Regions from separate parts of the Pseudomonas syringae pv. tomato str. DC3000 genome, predicted to be linked through region 1. Evidence: predicted binding sites of a transcription regulator. Region 1 holds the regulator's gene; each other region holds the start of a gene.

Region 1 (4,343 bases):
TAGAAGCCATTATGTTCACTAAAAAAATTCGGAAGTTCCTGCTTTTCGGGGTACTGGCGGTGCTGCTGGCGGCCGTCGGCTATTGGAACATCAGCCCGGAAAGTTTTATGGATAGACCCATTTCATCCGTTGACGACACGGTCATCGACTACTATGCGATCAACACGCGCAGCGTGCAGTATCTGCCGGACGGCACACTTCAGTACGACATGACTGCCGATAAGGTAGAGCATGTGATGGCCACAGACGTGAGCCTGCTGACCACCCCCAACCTGCACATGTACCGTGGCGGCGAGTTCCCCTGGCACGTGACAAGCAAAAGAGGCGAAGTTTCGTCTGCGGGTGACCAGGTTGAGCTGATCGACGATGTTCGCGTCGAACGCACCGATGAGAAACAACGCACAACTATCATTACCAGCAGCCGCATGACTGTATTCCCGCAGAAGGAATATGCGCAGACCGACCAAGACGTTAGAATCGACGGCGCGGGCGGTGTCACTACGGCCAAGGGAATGAAAGCGTATTTGAAAGACAGCAGGATGGACCTGCTGTCCAACGTAAGAGGACAGTATGAGGCTCGTTAAAACTCTTCCTTTATTGCTCGGCCTGAGCGCGGCACTGGGAAGCGCGAGCGCCTGGTCCCTGCCAAATGACCGTGATCAGCCGATCCACATCCAGTCTGACGATGCTCAGCTCGATGACAAGAAAGGCGTGGCGACCTACAAAGGTAACGTCATCATCACCCAGGGCTCGATGAAAATCACCGGCAACACCGTGACGATCACTCGTAATGCCCAGGGCGAAGTCGATGTGTTTACCTCGGTCGGCAACCTGGCCTACTACGAGCAGAAGCCTGCCGTGGACAAACCGATCGTGCAGGCATACGCCATCACCATTCAGTATTACGCCGGGCAGGACCGTATTGTCCTGATCGACAAGGCCAAGGTCGTCAATGACGGCAACACGTCAGAAGGCGAGAAAATCGTCTATGACACCGTCAGGCAGGTCGTCAGCGCCGGCCGGGCCAATGGCGGCGCCAAGGTGACCACACCACGTCCGCGTATCGACATGGTCATCCAGCCGAAAAAGAAAACCGATCAACCGCAGAAGGCCCCGTAAATGGCAACGCTCAAAGCCCAGCATCTGGCTAAAAGCTACAAGAGCCGACAGGTCGTACGCGATGTGAGTATCTCCATCGACAGCGGCCAGATCGTCGGCTTGCTGGGCCCCAACGGCGCCGGCAAGACCACGTGCTTCTACATGATCGTGGGTCTGGTCCAGGCTGATCAGGGTCGCGTGCTGATTGACGATCTGGACATCAGCCACCAGCCCATGCACGGCCGCGCACGCGCCGGTATTGGCTATCTGCCGCAGGAAGCCTCGATCTTCCGCAAGCTGTCGGTGTCCGACAACATCATGGCGATTCTCGAAACCCGCAAGGAACTCGACGCCGGGGCTCGCCGCAAGGAGCTGGAAAGTCTCCTGCAGGAGTTTCACATCACCCACATTCGCGACAACCTGGGCATGAGCCTGTCGGGTGGTGAGCGTCGCCGTGTGGAGATTGCCCGTGCGCTGGCCACGTCGCCCAAGTTCATCCTGCTGGACGAACCGTTCGCAGGCGTCGACCCGATTTCGGTGGGTGATATCAAGCAGATCATTCACCATCTCAAGGCCAAGGGTATCGGCGTACTGATCACAGACCACAACGTCCGTGAAACGCTGGACATCTGCGAAACCGCCTACATCGTCAACGATGGGCAACTGATCGCAGAAGGCGACTCCGAGACCATTCTGGCGAATCAACTGGTGAAAGAGGTCTACCTCGGTCACGAATTCCGCCTTTAATCGGCTGCCCTTTGCGCTTCGCGGCCGATTGATGCCCATGCAGTGTGTTGACAATATTTTATTTGTCATACCACTCTAGGCAAAGGCACAGGTTTCAGGCATATAATTTGCTTAAGTTGGCGCCCCGGCGCCTGTAGTAGATGGCGCGTGCGCGCCGGCGAATAAGGTGTTTAGCCCCTGCCATGAAACCATCGCTAGTCTTGAGAATGGGCCAGCAGCTGACGATGACACCGCAGCTGCAACAGGCAATCCGCTTACTTCAGCTTTCCACTCTGGACCTCCAGCAGGAGATTCAGGAGGCGCTGGAGTCAAACCCTATGCTGGAACGGCAGGAAGAAGGCGACGACTTCGACAACTCCGACCCGCTTGCCGACAACATCGAACAAAAGCCCAACCCCGACGTTCAGGAACCGACCTACCAGGAATCCGCGCCTACCGTGGACAACCTCGAGGACGGCGAATGGAGCGAGCGCATTCCCAATGAACTGCCGGTCGATACTGCCTGGGAAGATGTCTACCAGACCAGCGCCAGCAGCCTGCCCAGCAACGATGATGACGAGTGGGACTTCACCACCCGTACTTCGGCCGGCGAAAGCCTGCAAAGCCACCTGCTGTGGCAACTGAACGTCGCACCGATGTCCGACAAGGATCGCCTGGTCGCCGTCACGCTGATCGACTGCATCAACAATCAGGGCTATCTGGACGAGACGCTTGAAGAGATTCTCGAGTCTTTCGACCCGGAACTGGACATAGAACTCGACGAAATCGAAGCCGTACTGCACCGCATCCAGCAGTTTGAACCTGCGGGCATCGGCGCGCGCAATCTCAGTGAATGCCTGCTGCTGCAATTGCGCCAGTTGCCGGCGAAGACGCCTTGGCTGACAGAAGCGCAGCGACTGGTCACCGACTATATCGACCTGCTGGGCAGCCGTGACTATGGCCAGTTGATGCGCCGCATGAAGCTCAAGGAAGACGAGCTGCGTCAGGTCATCGAGCTGGTCCAGAGCCTCAACCCGCGCCCGGGTTCGCAAATCGAATCCACAGAAGCCGAATATGTCATCCCTGATGTGATCGTGCGCAAGGACAACGAGCGCTGGCTGGTCGAGCTCAATCAGGAGTCGGTACCGCGTCTGCGCGTCAACCCGCAATACGCAGGCTTCGTGCGTCGCGCCGATACCAGCGCCGACAACACCTTCATGCGCAACCAGTTGCAGGAAGCCCGCTGGTTCATCAAGAGCCTGCAGAGCCGCAACGAAACGCTGATGAAGGTCGCCACGCAGATCGTAGAGCATCAGCGCGGTTTCCTCGAGTACGGCGACGAGGCCATGAAGCCGCTCGTCCTGCACGATATCGCCGAAGCGGTAGGCATGCACGAGTCGACGATCTCGCGGGTGACCACGCAGAAATTCATGCACACCCCACGCGGTATTTACGAGCTGAAATACTTCTTCTCGAGCCACGTGAGCACCTCCGAGGGCGGCGAATGCTCGTCCACGGCAATTCGCGCAATCATCAAAAAACTGGTGGCTGCGGAAAATCAGAAAAAGCCGTTGAGTGATAGCAAGATCGCTGGTTTACTGGAGGCACAAGGCATTCAAGTAGCCCGTCGCACAGTCGCCAAGTACCGCGAGTCACTCGGGATAGCGCCTTCCAGTGAGCGTAAGCGATTGATGTGATGCAGGCCGAGCCAAAGCGTCCCAGCGGCAGGCACCACGCCTGCCTCTTATGCACTGGCAAAGGAGAAAACTGTATGCAAGTCAACATCAGTGGACACCAACTGGAAGTGACCAAACCCCTTCGCGAATACGTTGAGCTCAAGCTCAAGAAGCTCGAGGGGCACTTTGACAAGATTACAAACGTGCAGGTCACGATGGCGGTCGAAAAGCTCAAGCAGAAGATCGAAGCCACGCTGCATATCCACGGTGGGGAGGTAGTTGCCAATGCTGAACATGACGACATGTATGCTGCCATCGACCTGCTCACTGACAAGCTCGACAGACAATTGCTCAAGCATAAGGAAAAGCAGCAAAGCATCCTCAAAGGTGCGGCCGCTCGCTAACGCCCATTTAAATGATCCTAATTGAAAATATCCTGACCCCCGGCCGTTCGCTCGTGAACGTGCCGGGAGGCAGCAAAAAGCGTGTACTCGAAGAAATCGCCAACCTGATCGGTCGTGAAGTACAGGGCATGGATTCGGACACGGTGTTTACAAGCCTCGTTGCCCGCGAAAAGCTGGGATCGACCGGTTTCGGCAACGGTATTGCCATCCCTCATTGCCGCCTCCCCGGCTGTGACGAACCCGTCAGTGCGGTCATTCACCTCGCCAACCCTATCGACTTCGATGCTATCGATGGCGCACCAGTGGACCTGCTTTTCGTGTTGCTGGTCCCGCAAGCCGCCACCGATGCACACCTGGAGCTGCTGCGCCAGATCGCCAGCATGCTTGACCGCGCCGATGTGCGTGAACGCCTACGCAGTGCCAAAAGCGGTGAAGCGCT
Region 2 (4,343 bases), 2.4 Mb from region 1:
CTGCTGGCGGAATCTCATAGAGTAGTGCCACGCGCTTCGCGCTCTGACCTTCAGCCAGATAGGAATGGTAAATAGCGGCGGTGTCGATTCCGGTGATTGTCAGTACTGGTTTGCCGAAGTTTCTTGCAGGGTCCAACACCACCGCCTTGCTGCGCTTGACCGGATACCAACGTTTTGCCGACTCTTCACCAGCGTAATCAATGCCCTCATACAGCGACGGGGTGATGACCTGTTTGAAGGCATATTGTCGCTTGACCAGATCCAGCAGCGCCTCGTCGCCGGTTTCGTCCAAAACGGTTGCAAATATATCCCGCCCGTCGGTTTGAAAGCGTCTGCACGTAAACGGATAGCGCTGGCCGAACATCTCTCGGGCTTGTAACGAAGCGCTGCGGATCGCTTGCAAGCTGACGCCATGCTGGCGAAACGCATGGACAAAGCGAATTTCCAGCAGGTCGTGGAAGCCGAGCAGCTTGTCGTCAAGAAATGCAATTTCCGGAGCCCAGAGGCCTGGATGTTCAACCCCTGAGGCGCTGTAGCCAAACATCCATCTACGAATGTCCTTTGCCGGAATGCCGGTGTATGAGGACGCTTGCGAAGCGGTGTACAGCCCAACGCCGAGGAGGCGACTGGGTGATGCGGTGGTGTTCATAGCCCCTCCCTTTATGTGTGGAGTCATCAGGTGGGTGATTCTGGGCTCGAATCGGATATCAATCAACGGGCGTTTTGGTCACCAAAGTGGATTAGGAAGTGGCCTAACGTAAAAGCTGAAACGTCCTACGATGCGACCGCGATAACACCGAGCAATCGAATCAAAACGCCCCCGGCGGAGCACATCCACCGGGGGCGTTATCGTTTCGACAGGTGAGTCTGGCCTGGGTTTTTAGCGGGCTCAGGCCTTATTGAACAGTTCGGGTAAACCTTCCGCTTTCAGTACCGCCTTGACGGATGGACGCGCTTCGACTCGAGCCATGAACGCTTGCAAAGCGGGCAGCGCTTCCAGCGAAATGCCAAAATTGACAGACCAGCGGGTTACCGCGAACAAGTAAGTGTCGGCAACGCTGAAGTCATTACCCAACAGGTAATCACGACCATCCGCCAGCAGGCCATTCAGGTAGGTTTGTTTGGCGATGACCGGGCGCTGGGCGTCGGTGGCATCGGCTCCTTTTGCCAGATAAAAAAGCGGTGTCCATGCCTTGTGATATTCAGCGGCCAGGTAATTGAGTATCTCCTGCAACCTTGCACGCGCCAGCGTTCCATTGGCTGGCACCAGCGTTGGCACGAAGTGGTCGCCCAGGTATTGCAGCACGGCAGCGCCTTCGGTCAGAACAGCACCGTCATCCAACCCCAGCGCAGGAACAGTCCCTTTGGGGTTGATCGCGTAATAGTCTTCGCCGGATTCAAGCGTGTGCTGGCGCAGGTTCACCTTGACCAATTCGTGAGCGACACCCGCTTCGTGCAACACGATGTGAGCGCCGAGCGAGCAGGAACCAGGCGAGTAATAGAGCTTCATAAGGACGATTCTTCCGGTGGTTGAGAATGACCCGATCCTAGCACCCGGATAACTTTTGTATAGCTGGTAACTTAAGGTTACTCTCATTCTCCGGTTACCGTTCTGTAACCTGGTTACGCGCTGGAAACTCGCGATTCGACAAAGGAACACCCCGGTAATGTCATTGAAAATGCGCAAAAGCAAAGTCAACCATCCCGTGCCTGAGTGCGCGGTGGCGGCGTGCATGTGGTTGCTGGGCGGCGTCTGGACTCCAAATCTGCTGTGGAGTTTGAGTGGTGGGCCTCGGCGATTCGGCGAACTGCGCGTCGACATCCCCGGCATTTCGGCAAAGATGCTGTCGGTGCGGCTTAAAGAGATGGAAGAGAAAGGTGTGGTGGTTCGGACGGTGCTGGCGACCTCGCCGCCTTCTGCGGAGTACAGTCTTTCGGAGCTGGGGCTGGAGTTGCTGCCGGCGATTGAGGCGATTGCGAAGATTGCGAAGATTGGGTATCGGTTGAGGTTGAAGGGGGAAGGAGAAAGCAAGTAGAGATGATCTCTTATCAAGTGCGCGCTCCAGTCACGCGGCAAGGCATGTAAACAATTGTCACTTCCATATTAACTGTAAAGTCTTATAAAAAGCCCAACCGTTTAAGATTGGGCTTTTGAATACCACACTAAGAAAAGTCCGCTCAACAGATAGCATTTTACATGCATCTGAAACTCAAAGCTGGATATTCAAAACTTAGTTTTTAACATAGCCATTGGTTACACATGCACCTGTGTAGCTCCAAGTTACCGGAGATCCAGCAGCTGCTATAGCAGGCGTTAGACTACAGGTATCGGTAGTCAGGATACCTTTAAATGCGTTCGGAGTAGCAGTAATAGCAGCGCTGGTGGCAGTTATTTCCATCTTATTGACTGCTCCGGTAGTAGCACCTGAAGGCAATGTTACACCTACTTTAGCTGCAGTGTCACAGTCAGCAACGGTACCTTGTTGAGCAGCGCACACACCCACAGCAGTTTTGACGGAGGCCATTGCAGCCAGAACCTCGGTATACGCAGCTTTTTTTGCGTAGTTCTGATATGACGGAATCGCTACCGCCGCCAAGATACCAACAATCGCAACTACGATCATCAGTTCAATCAGTGTAAAACCTTTTTGTGCATTCATTCTTACTCTCCAAGGCGTCAATTATGTAGTGCCCTGCAAGGATAGAAGCATAGGTCGTGCCAACGTAGCGAAAAGGCGCGTATCCGTCAGAACACCTTTCACACAAAGTTCGATGCGTTCAGAAATCTGCAGAAACTGACAATTTTTGTCACATTCCTCACTGCCATTTGGCAGCACCGCTCGACTGCGCTATAACCCAACCATTGTCCGTGTCTGGTGGTTTTATGACTGATGCTGTCCTCACTGGCTTGGCCAAACAATTGGTCCTCGCCGAGCTCCTTACTGAACCTGTTGCGCAGCAAGCTTATCAACAGGCGCGCCGCGACAAGATTTCGTTGGTGAGCTATCTGGTTCAGAACAAACTGGTCAAAAGCCTGACGCTAGCGGAATTGGCTTCTGATCAGTTCGGCGTTCCGTTCATGGACCTCGCCAGCCTGGACAAGGAAAGCCAGCCAAAGGGGCTGGTCAGCGAGAAGCTGGTCAGACAACACCACGCCCTGCCGCTGTGGCGACGTGGTAACAAGCTGTTTATAGGCATCTCGGACCCGACCAACCATCAGGCGGTCACTGACATACAGTTCAGCACTGGCCTGAATACCGAAGCAATTCTGGTCGAAGATGACAAGCTGACCACTGCGATAGATCGATTCTTTGACAGTGACAGCGGTCTGGGCAACCTGGAAGATGTCGATCTGGGTCTGGATATCGAACCGGCTGATGGCAAGGAAACGTCACTCGCGACGCAGAATGACGCTGACGATGCCCCGGTGGTACGTTTCGTCAACAAAATGCTGTTGGATGCCATCCGGTTAGGATCATCAGACTTGCACTTCGAGCCCTACGAAAAGATCTTTCGCGTGCGCTTGCGTACCGATGGCATTTTGCATGAGGTTGCTAGGCCTCCGATTCATCTGGCAAACCGTATTGCTGCACGCCTGAAAGTCATGGCGAGCCTCGACATTTCGGAGCGACGCAAACCGCAGGACGGCCGGGTCAAGTTGCGGGTGTCCAAAACAAAGGCCATCGATTTTCGTATGAACACCTTGCCCACCCTGTGGGGCGAGAAGATCGTGATGCGGATTCTCGACCCGACCAGTGCGCAGATGGGTATTGATGCTCTGGGCTACGAGCCGGAGCAAAAAGCGTTGTATCTGGAGGCACTGAAACAGCCGCAGGGCATGATTCTTGTGACTGGCCCCACGGGTTCCGGCAAGACCGTTTCTCTGTATACCGGTCTGAACATACTCAATACCGTGGACATCAACATTTCCACAGCCGAAGACCCGGTAGAGATCAACCTGGAAGGCATCAATCAGGTCAACGTGAACCCACGCCAAGGATTGGACTTTTCGCAGGCATTGCGCGCCTTCCTGCGTCAAGATCCCGACGTGATCATGGTCGGCGAGATTCGCGACCTGGAAACCGCCGAAATCGCCATCAAGGCGTCACAGACTGGCCACATGGTGCTGTCCACCCTGCATACCAACAGCGCGGCAGAAACCTTGACGCGACTGCATCATATGGGCGTAGCCGCATTCAACATTGCCACAGCAATCAATCTGATTATTGCGCAACGGCTCGCCCGTAAGCTGTGCAGTCATTGCAAGAAAGAGCTCGATATTCCTCGCGAGACACTGATTCGGGAAGGTTTTCCAGAAGCGAAGATTGGCACTTTCAAGATCT
Region 3 (4,343 bases), 2.9 Mb from region 1:
CTACGGCTATTTTCAGCGGATTCGCTCATCGCGACGTCTTGAAGCCGAGTGTCAGCGCAACATCGAAGTGATGTGGCTGATCAACCGGCTCAAGCCCGACTTCAAGACCATCGCCGACTTTCGCAAGAACAATAAACCCGCCTTCATCGCGACCTGCCGTGCTTTCGTTCGATTTTGTCGCACAGCAGGCTTGATCGCCGGTGAATTGGTGGCCATCGACGGCAGCAAGTTTCAGGCGGTCGCCTCCTCACGGCGTCATGTGAATTTGAAGCAGCTCAAGCGCCAGGAAGAAAAACTGGATAAGCGCATCGCTCAGTATCTGGCCGAGCTGGATGAGGCCGACAAGGCTGAAACCACAGATTCAATTGATCGCAGCGCAATCAAAGCAGCACTGGCACAGCTTGAGGCTCGACAACAGGATAATCAGAGTTGCCAGGCACTGATGCGTTCGATGGGCATCGAGCAGTTCAACACTCATGAAAGCGATGCCCGAATGATGCGCACGGCCAAAGGGCCACGTGTGGCCTACAACGTGCAAACCGTCGTGGACGCCGAGCATTGCCTGATTTTGCATCATGAGGTCACCCAGGATGGCGATGACCGAAAGCAACTGGAGCCGATGGCCAAGGCCGCCAAAGCAGAGTTACAGCAAGATGAGCTGACGGTCACTGCCGATGCCGGCTACTCCAATGGCAAGCAGTTTCAGGCCTGCGAGGATGCTTCGATTACGGCCTATGTACCGCCCAATCGTTCGAAAAACCCTGGCAGTCATGAAGAGCAGCTCTTTGAGCGAAAAGACTTTATCTATGAGGCCGGACACGATCGTTTCCAGTGTCCGGCAGGCAAATGGTTAACGCTAAAACAGCACAACAAAGGTGATCGGATCTATCAGGCTGAGGTCGATGACTGCGCCAACTGCGCGCTGAAAACGCAATGCACTCGAGCCCAGCGCCGTTATGTCTCACGACATGCCCATGAAGAGGCTTTCGAGCGGATGGAGCAAAGAATGCAGGCGCATCCTGAGATGATGGCCAACCGAAGATCCATCGTTGAGCACCCCTTCGGCAACCTCAAGCAATGGCTATTTGGTAATGGCCGTTTCTTGCTGCGACAACTGGAGGGGACAAAAGCTGAAATGGCCTTGGCGGTGAATGCTTATAACCTGAAACGAGCGATTAAAGTGCTCGGTGTGCGCCATCTGATGGCTTTGATGGGCTGAGCGGTCATTTTTTCGTCTGCTGCCAATACAAAACAAAACGCCCCGAACAAGTCGGGGCGTTTGCTTGGGCCTTCATCAGTGTGTTTTCACACAGTCTGTTCGGGTCTCTTTTTTATTTCGGGTTCTGTTGTGGTATTGCTGATGTGTCATTTAGTCAAACCGTCAGAGGATTGGTTATGCCGCACAGCAATATATCCAGTACGCCACGCCAGCAGTTGACCGAACGCGTCTTGCAGGCCAAAGCAGCAAACAATCTGACCTGGGCGTCGCTCGCAGAAGACACGGGGCTGAGCGTGGTGTATGTCACCGCGGCGTTGCTCGGCCAGCATCCGTTGCCGCAAGCAGTTGCCGAGGTGGTCGCCGAGCGTCTCGGGCTGGACCGGGACGCGGTTGTCGAGCTGCAAACCATCCCCTTGCGCGGTCATGTGGAAGACGTTTCCAGTGATCCGACTATCTATCGCTTCCACGAGATGGTTCAGGTTTACGGCACCACGCTGAAGGCATTGGTGCATGAACAGTTCGGCGACGGCATCATCAGTGCCATCAACTTCAAGCTGGACATCAGGAAAGTCGAAGACCCGGAAGGGGGAGAGCGTGCGGTAATAACCCTGGATGGCAAATTCCTGCCCTACAAACCATTTTAAGGACGCTGCTATGACTGACAACGGAAGACCCCCGCTGCCACCCTTTACGCTGGAGACGGCTATCCAGAAAGTCCGCGGCGCCGAAGATGGCTGGAACTCGCGCGATGCGGCGAAAGTTGCGCTGGCCTATACCGAAGACACGTACTGGCGTAACCGCAGCGAATTCGTCAACGGTCGCGATGAGGCGCAGGCTTTTCTCGAGCGTAAGTGGCGCAAGGAACTGGATTACCGATTGATCAAGGAGCTCTGGGCATTCACCGATAACCGCATTGCCGTGCGGTATGCCTATGAATGGCACGATGACTCGGGCAACTGGTTCCGTTCCTATGGTAATGAAAACTGGGAGTTCGCGGCGAACGGCCTCATGCAACGGCGCTTTGCCTGCATCAATGATTTGCCGATCGCCGAGTCCGAGCGCAAATACCGCTGGCCACTGGGGCGGCGACCAGATGATCATCCTGGCTTGAGTGAGCTGGGGCTCTGATCATCGCTACTCGCCTTTTATATGAAGAGACCTCAGGGTCTCTTTTTTATTGGGTTCGACTCAAGGCGCTGCCACACGGCAAACCCATACTGGCAAAAAAACGGCACCCACCTTGCCGCTTTGCCTCTCCACAGCGGAAATGCCTTGCCGCTTTTCTGGCATTGCCGCCTCTGCGCTGTCTGTAACCCTCGCAATCATTGGCTTTTGAAACATGGCACGCCGATTGCTTTGTCAGTAACAACAGAATCAGGTCAACCGGCAAAGGTTTCCCGACATGAGCATCAGCTTCGATAAAGCATTAGGCATACATGAAAAGGCTCTGAACTTCCGGGCTCAGCGTGCAGAGGTGTTGGCCAACAACATTTCCAACGCCGACACCCCGAACTTCAAGGCGCGCGATCTGGAGTTCTCTTCGGTGCTGGCTGCCGAAAACGACAAGGCCCAGAACGGTCATTTCGCGCTGAACAAGACCAACAGCCGCCATATCGAAGCCGAGGGCATGGGGAATGACGATGGCACGCTGATGTACCGCACGCCGTCGCAACCTTCGCTGGACCAGAACACCGTTGACTCGCAGGTCGAGACGGCCAGCTACACCGAGAACGCCATGGGCTTCCAGGCCAGCTTCACACTGCTCAACAGCAAGTTCAAAGGGCTGGTTGCAGCCCTTCGCGGAGAATAATTCATGTCACTAGCCAATGTGTTCAACATTGCCGGTAGCGCCATGAGTGCACAGACCACGCGTCTGAACACTACGGCCAGTAACATCGCCAACGCCGAGACCGTGTCGTCGAGCATGGACCAGACCTATCGCGCCCGTCACCCGGTGTTTGCCACCGTGATGCAGGGTCAGCAGTCCACAGGCGGTTCGTTGTTCCAGGATCAGGGCGAAGCGGGTCAGGGCGTTCAGGTCAACGGCATCATCGAAGACAGTTCCAACCTCGAAGCGCGCTACGAGCCCAATCATCCTTCCGCTGACAAGGACGGGTATGTCTATTACCCCAACGTCAATGTCGTGGAAGAAATGGCCGACATGATTTCTGCCAGCCGGTCTTTCCAGACCAACGCTGAAATCATGAACACCGCTAAATCCATGATGCAGAAGGTTCTGACCCTCGGTCAGTGATAGAAGGCGAACGTTATGGCCGTTGATAGCACCTCAGCAAGCACCGTTTCATCGACATTTCTGGACAAGTTGCAGAACCCCACTGCTACCACGACGAACTCTACCGGCACGCTGGGCAAAGACGCGTTCCTGCAGTTGCTCGTGACCCAGATGAAGAACCAGAACCCGCTGGACCCGCAGGACAACACGCAGTTCGTGGCCCAATTGGCGCAGTTCAGCAGCCTTGAAAGCATGCAGAACCTGACCAAGACAGTTGACACGATTGCCTCCAGTTATCAATCGTCGCAGGCCTTGCAGGCATCGTCGCTGGTCGGCCGCTCGGTCATCATCGATTCGAGCTCCACCACCGTGGATACCACCAAGGGCATGACCGGTTCGATTGTCCTGCCGAGCGCCACTTCGGCGACGAGTGTGAAGGTGTATGACGCGCAATCGAACCTGGTCGACACCGTCGAACTGGGTGCGCAGAAAGCCGGCACCATCAGCTTCGCCTGGGACGGTACCGACGGCGACGGTGCCGCGGTTGCGTCGGGCAACTACACCTTCAAGGCTGAAGGTTCGGTTGACGGCAAGAACACACAGCTTTCGACTTACCTGCCTGCCACGGTCAACAGCGTCACGTTGGGTGTGAATGGTGCAGAAACAATGCTCAATCTGGCCAGCGGCAGTGTTGCCTTGTCCAAAGTTCAAACCATCGGATTGTAGAGCCTACCAGGCGCAGGAGTGAAACATGTCTTTCAATATCGGCCTTAGTGGGCTCTATGCTGCAAACAAAAGTCTCGACGTTACCGGCAACAACATTGCCAACGTTGCAACGACCGGCTTCAAGTCTTCGCGTGCGGAGTTTGCCGACCAGTATGCCCAGTCTAT

What was found. Region 1 encodes sigma-54, which starts transcription at its own class of promoters, with help from an activator protein. Its sites were predicted from a motif close to ANTGGCATNNANNTTGCTNT; they were not measured.
Region 2: a site for sigma-54 is predicted at 2,705-2,724, ahead of PSPTO_RS04895 (pilin). Genes of this name have one in related genera too.
Region 3: a site for sigma-54 is predicted at 2,558-2,577, ahead of flgB (flagellar basal body rod protein FlgB). Genes of this name have one in related genera too.

What each region holds. Positions count from the first base shown of each region.
Region 1 is NC_004578.1:5,015,202-5,019,544, forward strand. Features, by position in the region: gene PSPTO_RS23050 (KdsC family phosphatase) at 1-3, shown strand, start outside; gene lptC (LPS export ABC transporter periplasmic protein LptC) at 12-584, shown strand; gene lptA (lipopolysaccharide transport periplasmic protein LptA) at 571-1,119, shown strand; gene lptB (LPS export ABC transporter ATP-binding protein) at 1,120-1,845, shown strand; gene PSPTO_RS23070 (RNA polymerase factor sigma-54) at 2,028-3,521, shown strand; gene raiA (ribosome hibernation-promoting factor, HPF/YfiA family) at 3,596-3,904, shown strand; gene ptsN (PTS IIA-like nitrogen regulatory protein PtsN) at 3,916-4,343, shown strand, end outside.
Region 2 is NC_004578.1:1,005,523-1,009,865, reverse strand. Features, by position in the region: gene PSPTO_RS04910 (DUF433 domain-containing protein) at 1-544, opposite strand, end outside; gene gstA (glutathione transferase GstA) at 890-1,510, opposite strand; gene PSPTO_RS04900 (winged helix-turn-helix transcriptional regulator) at 1,668-2,036, shown strand; gene PSPTO_RS04895 (pilin) at 2,232-2,660, opposite strand; gene pilB (type IV-A pilus assembly ATPase PilB) at 2,885-4,343, shown strand, end outside.
Region 3 is NC_004578.1:2,111,349-2,115,691, forward strand. Features, by position in the region: gene PSPTO_RS10035 (IS1182-like element ISPsy6 family transposase) at 1-1,219, shown strand, start outside; gene cynS (cyanase) at 1,396-1,863, shown strand; gene PSPTO_RS10045 (DUF1348 family protein) at 1,874-2,347, shown strand; gene flgB (flagellar basal body rod protein FlgB) at 2,622-3,029, shown strand; gene flgC (flagellar basal body rod protein FlgC) at 3,033-3,473, shown strand; gene flgD (flagellar hook assembly protein FlgD) at 3,489-4,178, shown strand; gene flgE (flagellar hook protein FlgE) at 4,204-4,343, shown strand, end outside.